One region of the Paenibacillus borealis genome, then DNA from elsewhere that is predicted to be linked to it. Evidence: predicted binding sites of a transcription regulator. Region 1 holds the regulator's gene; the other holds the start of a gene.
The links. The regulator Rex, encoded in region 1, represses fermentation and respiration genes when NADH is low (regulators of the CRP and FNR family bind a similar motif). The targets are predictions, from matches to a motif close to TTGTGAAATATTTCACAA.
Positions count from the first base shown of each region.

Region 2: the regulator Rex is predicted to act here: its motif matches at 4,298-4,315, upstream of pflB (formate C-acetyltransferase).

Region 1 covers NZ_CP009285.1:5,244,712-5,250,611, reverse strand. The annotation lists gene PBOR_RS22230 (tetratricopeptide repeat protein) at 1-611, shown strand, start outside; gene dinG (ATP-dependent DNA helicase DinG) at 728-3,586, shown strand; gene PBOR_RS22220 (redox-sensing transcriptional repressor Rex) at 3,727-4,380, shown strand; gene PBOR_RS22215 (amidohydrolase) at 4,367-5,668, shown strand; gene PBOR_RS22210 (cell wall elongation regulator TseB-like domain-containing protein) at 5,695-5,900, shown strand, end outside.
Region 2 covers NZ_CP009285.1:5,539,701-5,545,600, forward strand. The annotation lists gene PBOR_RS23795 (ABC transporter substrate-binding protein) at 1-739, opposite strand, end outside; gene pflA (pyruvate formate-lyase-activating protein) at 1,087-1,824, opposite strand; gene pflB (formate C-acetyltransferase) at 1,948-4,209, opposite strand; gene adhE (bifunctional acetaldehyde-CoA/alcohol dehydrogenase) at 4,471-5,900, opposite strand, start outside.

The sequences.
Region 1 (5,900 bases):
TGCAGGAGATCAGTACTGACTATCCTACTGCGGAGGGTGCCCGCCGCAACGACCTTTTATCCAAATATAATATGCTCCACCGGATCAGCGATGAGGTAATGGATGAATGGCTGGCCTTTGCCGAGAAGCTGAGCCAGTTCCGCGATCAGGCGGATTTCCAGCCGCAACCGGAGCAGGAGCAGGAAGCACCTGAGGAGGAAGCGCCAGAGCTTGCTATGGATGCTTTTGTCAGGGGACAGGGCTATTATAAGCTGCTTATGTACCGCAAATGTATCGAACAGTTCAAGGAAGTCACTGCCCGGCACCCGGACAGTCTGGCTGCCCGCCTGTACCTGGCGATGGCTTACCTGCAGGAAGGCGAAGCGGAGACGGCTTGGGGCCATCTGAATCATATGCTTGGCCTCATCCGTGAAACGAAGCTGAAGGCGATGATCTATAACGCGCTTGGCTGCATCAGAGCCTCCCAGGAACGCTTTAATGAAGCAAGTGAGCTGTTCAGCCTTTCTCTCCTGCATGATCCCGCTCTCCCTGAGCCGAACGTTAATCTGGAGGTTTGCCGCAAGCGGGGCGGAAAGCTTCAATTCGGACATCAGCTGGTCTCGCTTTTATAATTACTTTTCATCCATTCAAGCGATGCGGCCTTCTTCCCAGGGGGTGTGCATCGCCTTTTTTCGTAACTTCTGTTATGCTGATAAAGAGTCTCAAGTGAAAGGGAATAGAACTTATAATGAAATTTGCCGTGCTTGATTTTGAAACTACGGGAACCCAATCTGTGGGTGAGATCATCCAGGTTGGCCTTGCCATTATAGAAGAAGACAGGTCCATCTCCCGGGTGTATGGTTCCTTTGTCAAGCCCGGAGCACCCATTCCTCCTTTTATTACGGGCTTGACCGGAATTACAGACAGTGATGTGCAGGATGCGCCGGAGCTTGATGAGATGATGATGGAACTGGTGCCTCTGCTCGATGATGTTGTGCTGGTTGGACATAATGTGGCGTTTGATTTTCATTTCTTGCAGAATGCGCTGGACCGCTGCGGCTATTTGCCGTTTCAGGGCCGGATTCTGGATACCATCGATTTTCTCAAAATATGCTTTCCCTCGCTGACTACCTATCAGCTTGGGGCAGTGAGCAGTCATTTCGGCCTTACGCATGAGCGTCCGCATCAGGCGGACAGTGATGCCCTCGCGACGGCGCTTGTGCTGCTGAAATGTATGGAGGAGCTGGACAGCCTGCCTCTCCTGACCATCCAGCGTCTCAATGAGCTGTTCGCCGATGAGGACAGTGACCTGGCCTGGTATTTCGACGGTCTGCAGCGTGAGCGCGAAATGGAGACCTTCCAGCCGGAAGGAGACCTGACCTTCTACCGCCAGCTGGCACTTGCTGTAGGTGACTGGGCAGAGCTGGCTCCGCCGCGAGATGAAGGATCTGACAACCCGCTGCAGAATATTACCTTCGGGGAGTATATGGAAGAGGTAACCAAGCGTCTGAAGGACACCCTTCCGCAGTATGAGAGCCGTGAGGCACAGGAACTGATGATCCATGAGGTCATAACGGCGCTTGATCAGGATAAGCACCTGCTGATTGAAGCGGGCACAGGTACCGGCAAATCGCTGGGGTATCTGCTTCCGGCCATTTATCACAGTGTCCGCAGCAATCAGAAGGTCATGGTCAGCACGCATACGATCAACCTTCAGGATCAGCTGCGTGAGCGCGACATCCCTCTTTTGACGAGTGTTGTGCCATTTCCATTCAAGGCTGCGATCTTTAAGGGAAGAGGGCACTATTTGTGTCTGCGCAAGTTTGAACATAGAATAAATAAAAAGGACTTCATAAGTCCCAGGGAAGAAGCGCTTACCGCTGCTCAGATGATTGTCTGGCTGACCCAAACGGAGACAGGCGATGATGAAGAGCTTAACTTAAGCGGGCGCGGCGGTGACTTCTGGGAGACCGTAGCCAGTGATACCGACTCCTGTCTGGGACGTTCGTGCCCTTGGTTCCGGAAATGTTATTATCACCGGGCTAAACATGAAGCCGGAATTTCCGATGTGGTGGTGACCAATCACTCCAAATTATTTGCAGACGTTAAGGCCGGGCATCAGCTGCTTCCGGCTTACGAGCATCTCATTATAGATGAGGCTCATCATCTGGAGGATATAGCCGGCAAACACCTCGGCATGCAGATGAAATACTTCACCGTAGCGCATACGCTCACCCGCCTGTACAAGGACAGCCGGAGCGGACAGCTGCCTGCTCTGCGCCAGACTCTGCAATCGTCCGGCAGTGAGCAGGCTTCGGAATGGAGCGGCGTCATCGACCGGATCTACCCGGATCTGCTTACCGTTAAGGAGTCCTGGGATACGCTTAGCGATAAGCTCTTCGCCCTGCTGCCTGAACGCAGCGATGCCGGAGCTGGTGAAGCCGGCCAGCTGGTCGCACGCCTGCAGCCGGGCAAGAAGCCCAAAGAGTGGGAGGAGCTGGCTGCCCTGGAGAATACACTCAACCTCAGCCTGAGCGATATCATCCGCAAGGGTGATAAAATGCTTAGTGAGATGCGTGATACGGACAGCCAGTCCTCATCGGACAGCCTCGTGACGGATATCGGCGGGTTGTTCAAGGACCTGGCCTCCATTAGAGAGCAGATCCGATTCTTTATGGGACTGAATGACGAGAATATTGTGTACTGGCTGGAGGGGAGCGGTAATTACCGCGGCAAGTCGCTGCAGATGTATGCCGTTCCGGTGGATGTCAGCACCCAGCTGCGGGAGCTGTTCTTCGACAAGAAGAGGAGTATCATCCTGACCTCGGCCACCTTGTCTGTGGATAAGTCATTCCAGTTCATGATAGATAATCTGGGTCTTGGCGAGGCAGCAGAGCAGGGGCGTCTGATGACAGCACTGCTTCCGTCTCCGTTCAAATACCGCGAACAGGCGCTGCTTGTCATTCCGCGTGATTTCCCGAGCGTCAAGGGAAGCATTGGGGATGCCCGCTTTGTAGATACGCTGGTCCATTCTCTGGCCGAAACTGCAGTGGCCACACGGGGGCGGATGCTCGTACTGTTCACATCCTACAAGATGCTGCGCCAGGTTTATGATCCGCTGAAAGAGGCGTTGGCTTCGCAGGATATCATGGTGCTAGGCCAGGGTGTAGAAGGCGGCAGCCGGAGCAAGCTGATCCGGCGGTTCCAGGACAGTTCGGCGTCTGTCTTGCTCGGTACGAGCAGCTTCTGGGAGGGTGTAGATATTCCCGGGGAGGCTTTGACCTGCCTGGCGATTGTCAGACTGCCCTTCCAGCCGCCAAATCATCCGCTGGCTGAAGCGAAATCAGAGCTGCTGCAGGCACAGAAGAAGAATCCTTTCATGAAGCTGTCTGTCCCGCAGGCCGTGATCCGATTCAAGCAAGGCTTCGGAAGGCTGGTCCGCACCGCACAGGACCGCGGAATTGTTATTGTATATGATACCAGAGTCATTGAATCTTATTATGGGAAGTATTTCCTGTATTCGCTGCCCGGTCCCAAGATGGAGCATATGCTGACTGATCAGATGGTGCCGCGGATTGCAGAGTGGCTGGAAGAAGGCGGGGTTTAATATCCGTTCCCCGGTTGATATTATGTATAAGTAATTATGGTTCTGAAGTCCCGCGCTCCACGGCTGCTGCCCAATTGGGCAGTACCGGAGCACGGTTCCTATAATCGGATTATCACATCAAACTTTTAGGAGGAGAAAACATGAAATCGGATAAAATATCGGAGGCCGTCGTCCGCAGACTCCCAGTGTACCTGCGTTTCCTGAACGATCTCCAAAAACGTGAAATCTCTACAGTTTCTTCTCAGGAGCTGGGACAGAAGCTTGATCTTAATCCCGCCCAGATCCGCAAGGACCTGGCTTATTTCGGTGATTTCGGCAGAAAGGGCATCGGTTATGACGTCTCTTATCTGATTGAGAAGATCCGTCATATTCTGAAGCTGGACCAGCAGATTAACGTAGCTCTAGTAGGTGCGGGTAATCTCGGCCACGCCTTGTCGAATTACAATGCCTACTTGAAGGATACGATGAAGATTACAGCTATATTTGATGCTTACGAGCCTAAGGTAGGCCAGCAGATCAACTCGTTGACTGTGCAGCCGATGAGTGAGCTGGGGGATACCATCCGTGCGCAGGGCATCCGTATCGGAATTATTACCGTTCCGGACAGTGAAGCACAGAACGTAGCGGATATTCTGGTGGATTCGGGCATTGAGGCCATCCTCAATTTTGCCCCTGTTATTCTTAAGACTCCGGCTAATATCCGGATTCATGCCGCCGATTTCACCACTGATCTGCAGAGTCTGGCTTATTATTTACATGACGGAAAGGACGAAGCTGAAGATGAGCAGCAATAAAACGATTATTAAAGACGGCCGTTTCCTGGTTCCAGGCAGCGACAAGCCGGTTCTGAACGGTTATATGACCATAGAGAATGATCTGATTACTTACATAGGTGAAGCGAAGCCTGTAATCGAAGAGGATGCCCGGGTTATTGACGGCAGCCGTCTGCTGTTTATGCCGGGTCTCGTCAACACCCACGGCCATGCAGCGATGTCCCTGCTGCGCGGGTACGGTGATGATATGGTGCTTCAGGCTTGGCTGCAGGAAAAAATGTGGCCGATGGAAGAGAAATTCACCGGTGAGGATGTGTACTGGGGAACCTCTCTGTCTGTTCTTGAGATGCTGAAGGGCGGCACTACGACCTTCCTTGATATGTATGATCACATGGACCGGGTTGCTGAGGTCACCGAGCAGTCCGGCATCCGCGGCGTGCTGATGCGCGGTGTCATCGGACTCTGTCCGGAAGAGGTCCAGAATCACAAGCTGGCTGAGGCAATTGCTTTTGCCCGTAACTGGCATGGTAAGGCTGACGGCCGAATTACTGCGATGCTCTCGCCGCATGCGCCTTACACCTGTCCTCCGGAGTTTTTCATGAAGTTTGTCCAGGCGGCTCATGATCTTGATCTGCCAATGCACACGCATATGTCCGAAACCCGCCATGAGGTGGAGCAGAATGTGGCCGATTACGGCCTGCGTCCGGTCGCTCATCTGGAGAAGCTGGGAATGTTCACCCGGCCGTCCCTGATCGCCCATGGCGTTCATCTGAATGATGAAGAGATTGAGATTCTGGCCCGCCACAATGTCGGTGTATCCCATAATCCAGGCAGCAACCTGAAGCTGGCCAGCGGAGTAGCCCGTGTTCCTGAGCTGCTCAGAGCAGGAGTTAAGGTCTCCCTGGGTACGGACGGTGCAGCAAGCAACAACAACCTGGATATGTTCGAAGAGATGCGTCTGGCCGCGCTGATTCACAAAGGCGTAAGCGGTGATCCGACAGCAGTACCGGCTCCAGAGGCGCTGCTGATGGCGACCGAATATGGTGCGCAGTCTATTTTCCTGAACCAGGTGGGCAGGCTTTCAGCAGGGATGAAGGCCGACTTCATCGCGATTGATATTGATCAGCCGCATTTGCTCCCGCATACCGATCTTTTGTCCCATGCAGTATATTCAGCCAGTGCCAAGGATGTCGAGCATGTCTGGGTGAACGGCAAACAGGTTGTGAAGCACGGACAATGCCTGACACTCGATGAAGAAGCCATCCGCCGCAAAGCACAGGAAACGTTCGAAGCTCTGCTTAAACGGTAATACAGGCTAAATGGAAAGGAAGCTGTATGTTGAAGAAGAGGAGAAAATGGCTTCCGCTGGGGATCTCCCTGGTTCTGCTCCTTCTGTTCGGACTAAGCCAGTTCTATGCCTACATTATGAAGGATCAGTGGAACGAGCGGAGTGAAGCCAAAGAGATTGCCAGAGCACGGGCCGGCTTAACTGAGATATCCAAAGCACAGAAATCCGTCTGGGATGAAAATGCGATTTACTG
Region 2 (5,900 bases), 290 kb from region 1:
TAGCGAACTTCGCTGTAACATCCGGTCCGGCATAGCGTGACCAGAGATGGTTGGCAAGCATTAGCGGTACCCAGCCAGCTTTGGAAGCACCGGCAAGCGGCACTTTGCCGTCAGCCTTGATATCAGCCAGCTGCTGTTCCAGCTCAGCGAAGGTGGCCGGCGCCTTCCAGCCCTTGCTGTCATAGTATTCTTTATTGTAGAAGAATCCTTCACCTGAACCGCCGATAGGCAGACCGTAGATCTTTCCTTCATAAGTGAATGGATCCAGGTTGGAGAACTTGTCTTTAATGCCTAGTTCATCGAGGATCGGGGTCAGATCGAGCAGCTTACCTTCTTTGGCATAGATCTTAGAATCCGGACTGCCGAACAGGTCGAAGATCTCCGGCGGATTACCGGCTGCCATTTCCCCGCGCAGCTTCTCTTTGCGGTTCACATCCGAATCGACTCCATCGAGCTTGAAGGTCAGTCCTGGCACTTCTTCCTGTACCTTGCCGACCACATCCTCCAGAATCGCCAGACGTTTCTGTTTATCTGCACCTACCTGAGTATGACGGACCGTCATTTCAAAAGGTTCAGCACTAACCGGCTCTTCAGTTGCAGCAGCATTAGTAGCAGCGGCCTCATTCGTTGCAGCCGGTTCTTCCGTTGCAGCAGCATTGTTATTGTTGCCTCCACAACCCGTCAGCAGCGCTGAGGTGACGAACATCAGGGACAACAGCATTGTTAAGCTTTTTCTCATTACGGGTGACCCTCCCTATTTAATGGTTTCCCTTACAACTCTTATTATAGAAAACCCTGTTTGTAATCGTAAGGTTAAGATTCATCTACAATAGGGATAAAATACTCTAATGTAAGCGAATTCAGTTGTGTTTTGTGACTTATCAAGTTATGTATCATAACAAATGGATCTTTCGATTCATAAAATTCGGTTCATTCATGTCAGTATACTTATACATTACTTTGTTTTTTTCACATGCATATGTGACATCCAGCAGCCCCATTTAAGCGGATTCACTTCACCAGGCATCAAAAAAGCGAAACTCCTCAGATTGGAAGCTCCGCTTTCGTTAGATATCGTGTATGAATTTATACCAGAGCAGACTGTTTACGGCCCTCTTCAATCAGCCGATATGCACGCTGCACTTCTTCATCAGATGGCGTTTCCACCCCTTCAAGCTCATAGGGACGGCCAAGCTCCTGCCATTTATATATTCCCATTACATGATAAGGCAGGATTTCGAACTTCTCTACTCCATTAAGTGTCCCGATGAACCGGCCGAGATTATGCAGGTCCTCTTCCTTATTATGAATGCCGGGAACGTACACGTGGCGGATCCACATTTTGCGGTTATTATCTGACAACCAGCGGGCAAGCTTCAGGGTACGGTCGTTGGATTTGCCGGTCAGTTTGATGTGAGCTTCATCATCAATGTGCTTCAGATCCAACAGAACAAGATCGGTTACATCAAGCAAATCGCTAATTTTCGAACCATCATTGTAGCCGTTGGTATCAAGCGTAGTATGCAAATTCCAGCGTTTCTTCACTTCGGTGAACAGCTGTTTGACGAAATGTGCCTGCAGTGTTGGTTCACCACCGGATACGGTAAGTCCGCCGCCGGAAGTTTTATAATAATTCAGGTAAGGTTCAATTTCCGCCAGCACTTCTTCAACGGTCATTTCCTTGCCTTCATTCAATCCCCAGGTATCCGGGTTGTGGCAATACTGACACTTAAGTAGGCAGCCCTGCATAAAAAGCACGAAGCGGATACCCGGGCCATCCACCGTTCCAAAAGTTTCCAAGGAGTGGATATGTCCTTTAAGCATGAGATGTCATCCTTTCGAAATAAAACTTAAAATTTTAATTACTTTTAAACAAGAGTGTACCGCCCTCTTGCAAGGGCGGCAGCTCTTTGATTTATTTCAATTCTTGATCTGCAAGAACAATTCTTACATGGAATCGTGGAACGTACGGTTGATAACATCCAGCTGTTGTTCGCGGGTCAGCTTGATGAAGTTAACAGCATAGCCGGATACGCGAATGGTCAGCTGCGGATAGTTCTCAGGGTGATCCATAGCATCGATTAGCTGCTCACGGTTAAATACGTTAACGTTCAAGTGCTGAGCGTTGTTGTGGAAGTATCCGTCCATCATGAATACCAGGTTGGACTTACGGGATTCTTCGTCTTTACCCAGAGCCTTAGGAACGATCGAGAATGTGTTGGAGATACCATCCTGTGCATCGGAGTAAGGCAGTTTAGCAACAGAGTTCAGGGAAGCAAGTGCACCCTTCTTGTCGCGTCCGTGCATTGGGTTAGCACCAGGTGCGAATGGTTCGCCTTTTTTACGTCCATCAGGAGTAGTACCAGTCTTCTTACCGTATACCACGTTCGAAGTGATAGTCAATACCGATTGAGTTGGTACAGCATCACGGTAAGTTTTGTTTTTACGGATCATGCTCATGAAGGTTTCAACCAGTTCAACCGCGATGCCGTCAACAGCGTCGTCGTTGTTACCGTAGCAAGGGAATTCACCTTCAGTTTCGAAGTCGATAGCAATACCTTCTTCGTTGCGGATCGGTTTAACCTTAGCGTATTTAATTGCGCTCAGGGAGTCGGCAGCAACGGACAGACCGGCAATACCGCAAGCCATAGTACGCAGAATGTCGCGGTCATGCAGCGCCATTTCGATACGTTCGTAAGAATATTTGTCATGCATATAGTGGATGATGTTCAGCGTGTTGACATAAGTCTTAGCCAGCCATTCCATCATTGGTTTGAAACGTTTCATCACTTCGTCGTAATCAAGGTATTCGGAAGTGATCGCCGGATATTCAGGACCTACCTGAGCGCCGGATTTTTCATCCTTACCACCATTGATTGCATACAGCAGGGCTTTTGCCAGGTTGGCACGGGCACCGAAGAACTGCATTTGTTTACCGATACGCATTGGGGATACGCAGCAGGCAATCGCGTAATCTTCACCCCAGTATGGACGCATTACATCATCGTTCTCATATTGGATAGCACTGGTTTCGATGGAAACCTTAGCACAATATTTTTTGAAGCCTTCAGGCAACTTTTCCGACCACAGTACAGTCAGGTTTGGTTCTGGTGCAGGTCCCAGATTGTACAGGGTATGCAGGAAGCGGAAGCTGTTCTTAGTTACGCGTGTTGTTCCGTCTTCAGCCATACCACCGATGGATTCAGTTACCCAAGTAGGGTCGCCGGAGAACAGATCATTATAGTCAGGCGTACGCAGGAATTTCACGATACGCAATTTCATTACGAAATGGTCAACGATTTCCTGTGCTTGTTCTTCAGTAAGAGTACCTTCTTCGAAATCACGTTGTACATAGATATCAAGGAAGGAGGATACGCGTCCCAGGGACATTGCGGCACCGTTTTGCTCTTTAACTGCAGCCAGATAACCGAAGTATACCCATTGAGTAGCTTCTTTGAAGTTATTAGCCGGTTTCGAAATATCAAGTCCATGTGCAGCAGCCATTTGTTTCAGTTCGCCCAGAGCACGCATTTGCTCGGACAGCTCTTCACGCAGACGAATTACTTCTTCTGTCATGGAATCCACTTCAAGCTCAGTCAGTTGTTGCTTCTTGTCTTTAATCAGGAAATCAATACCATACAGAGCAATACGGCGATAGTCGCCGATGATACGTCCGCGGCCATAAGCATCAGGAAGACCAGTGATTACGCCGGATTTACGCACAGCTCTCATATCTGGTGTATATGCATCAAATACGCCTTGGTTATGCGTTTTGCGGATGTTCGTGAACATGTCAACGATATTTTGCGGAAGCTCGAAGCCGTAAGCCTTAGTAGCATCGATCATCATCTTGATACCGCCGAACGGTTGAATGGAACGTCTGAAAGGAGCATCAGTCTGAACGCCGACAATTTGTTCCTTGTCCTTGTCGATGTAGCCCGGATTGTGGGAAGTGATAGTGGAGACAGTATCGAGGGAAACATCCCATACGCCGCCTCTTTCTCTTTCTTCCTTGCTAAGCTGGGAGATAATCTTCCACAGTTCAGTTGTGTTGCTGGTAGGACCTACCAGGAAATCTTCATTTCCTTCATAAGGCTTGATGTTCTTGGCAATAAAGTTATTAACGTCAACTTTCTTAGCCCATGTACCTTTAGTAAAACTTCTCCAACCCGACTTAACCTCTTGTACTTCTCTTTCAATCACCGACATGCTAAATCCCTCCATTTATATTTAGTATATTTGTAGAGATCGCGGGCTTGAAGGTTAATCCCGTGTCTCGTGATCCCGTAGCCATTGGTTGTTATAAAATTCACAATCGCGATTTCATAACTGGGATCGTTGTTTATATAAACATTTTAGTTTATTTTCTGAAAAAGGACTGTGACAAATATCACTCTTTCGGTGATATTTGTCACTTCCATCCAGTTCCATATTAACCTTTAACCTTATTCTTTGCCAGGCAATCGTATATTAGTTATCGAATCTTCCATAGAATGCGTTGCGGTATACATCAGCAAGCTCAGATACCAGCGGCATTTTAGGGTTGGCAGTTGTACATTGGTCTTCAAATGCACGGTCAGCCAGGTAATCTACACGGGATTCGAAGTCCTTAGGATCAAAGCCAAGAGCCGAGAAGGATTCTTCGATGCCGAGTTTTTTGTTCATTTCGCGGATAGCATTGATCAGGCTGGTTACGCCTTCTTCAGTAGTACGTGCCGGCAATCCCAGGATACGGGCAATTTCAGCATACCGTTCGTCAGCTACAAAGTGCGAATATTTAGGGAACGAAGCGAACTTCGTAGGTTTCTTGGCATTGTAACGGATAACATGCGGCATCAGGATGGCATTGGTACGGCCATGAGCCGTGTGGTACTGGCCGCCCCATTTGTGCGCCAAGCTGTGGTTAATACCCAGGAATGCATTTGCAAATGCCATACCGGCAAGTGTAGAAGCGTTGTGCATTTTTTCGCGGGCAAGCTTGTCGCCAGTCAATGCGGATTTTTCCAGCCACTGGAATACCAGCTGAATCGCTTTGATTGCCAGACCATCGGAATAGTCACTGGCCATTACAGATACATAAGCTTCGATAGCATGTGTCAATACGTCCATACCTGTATCGGCAACAGCAGTTCTAGGCAAGCTGTATACAAACTCCGGATCAATGATAGCAACGTCTGGAGTCAGCTCATAGTCAGCCAGCGGATACTTAGTATTATTGCCCGTTGTCTTGTCTGTGATAACTGCGAACGAAGTTACTTCAGAACCTGTACCGGAAGTTGTTGGAATCGCAACGAATTTCGCTTTGTTACCCAGCTTAGGGAATTTGTATACCCGTTTGCGGATATCCATGAACTTCTGTTTCAGGCCGTTAAAGTCTGCATCCGGATGTTCATAGAACAACCACATTCCTTTGGCAGCATCCATTGGGGAACCGCCGCCGAGTGCGATGATGCAGTCCGGCTGGAATCTGTTCATCATAGCCGTACCTTTTTCAACCGTAGTTGTCGATGGATCCGGTTCAACTTCCGAGAACACTTCGATCGCAACAGGAGTCTGGCGTTGACGCAGATAGTGCTCTACTCTTTCAACATAGCCCAGTTTAACCATCATTGGGTCAGTGATAATAGCTACACGAGTGATATCAGGCATTTTGGCCAGGTACTGAGTGGATCCCTTTTCGAAGTAAATCTTGTCAGGTACTTTAAACCATTGCATATTCACGGTACGACGATTCACCCTTTTCACGTTGATCAGATTGATTGCAGTCACGTTTTGCGATACAGAGTTGCGTCCGTAAGATCCGCAGCCCAGTGTCAGTGAAGGGATATTGGTGTTGTAAATATCGCCGATTGCGCCGTGTGTAGATGGCGAGTTGACGAGAATACGTCCGGTTTGCAGAC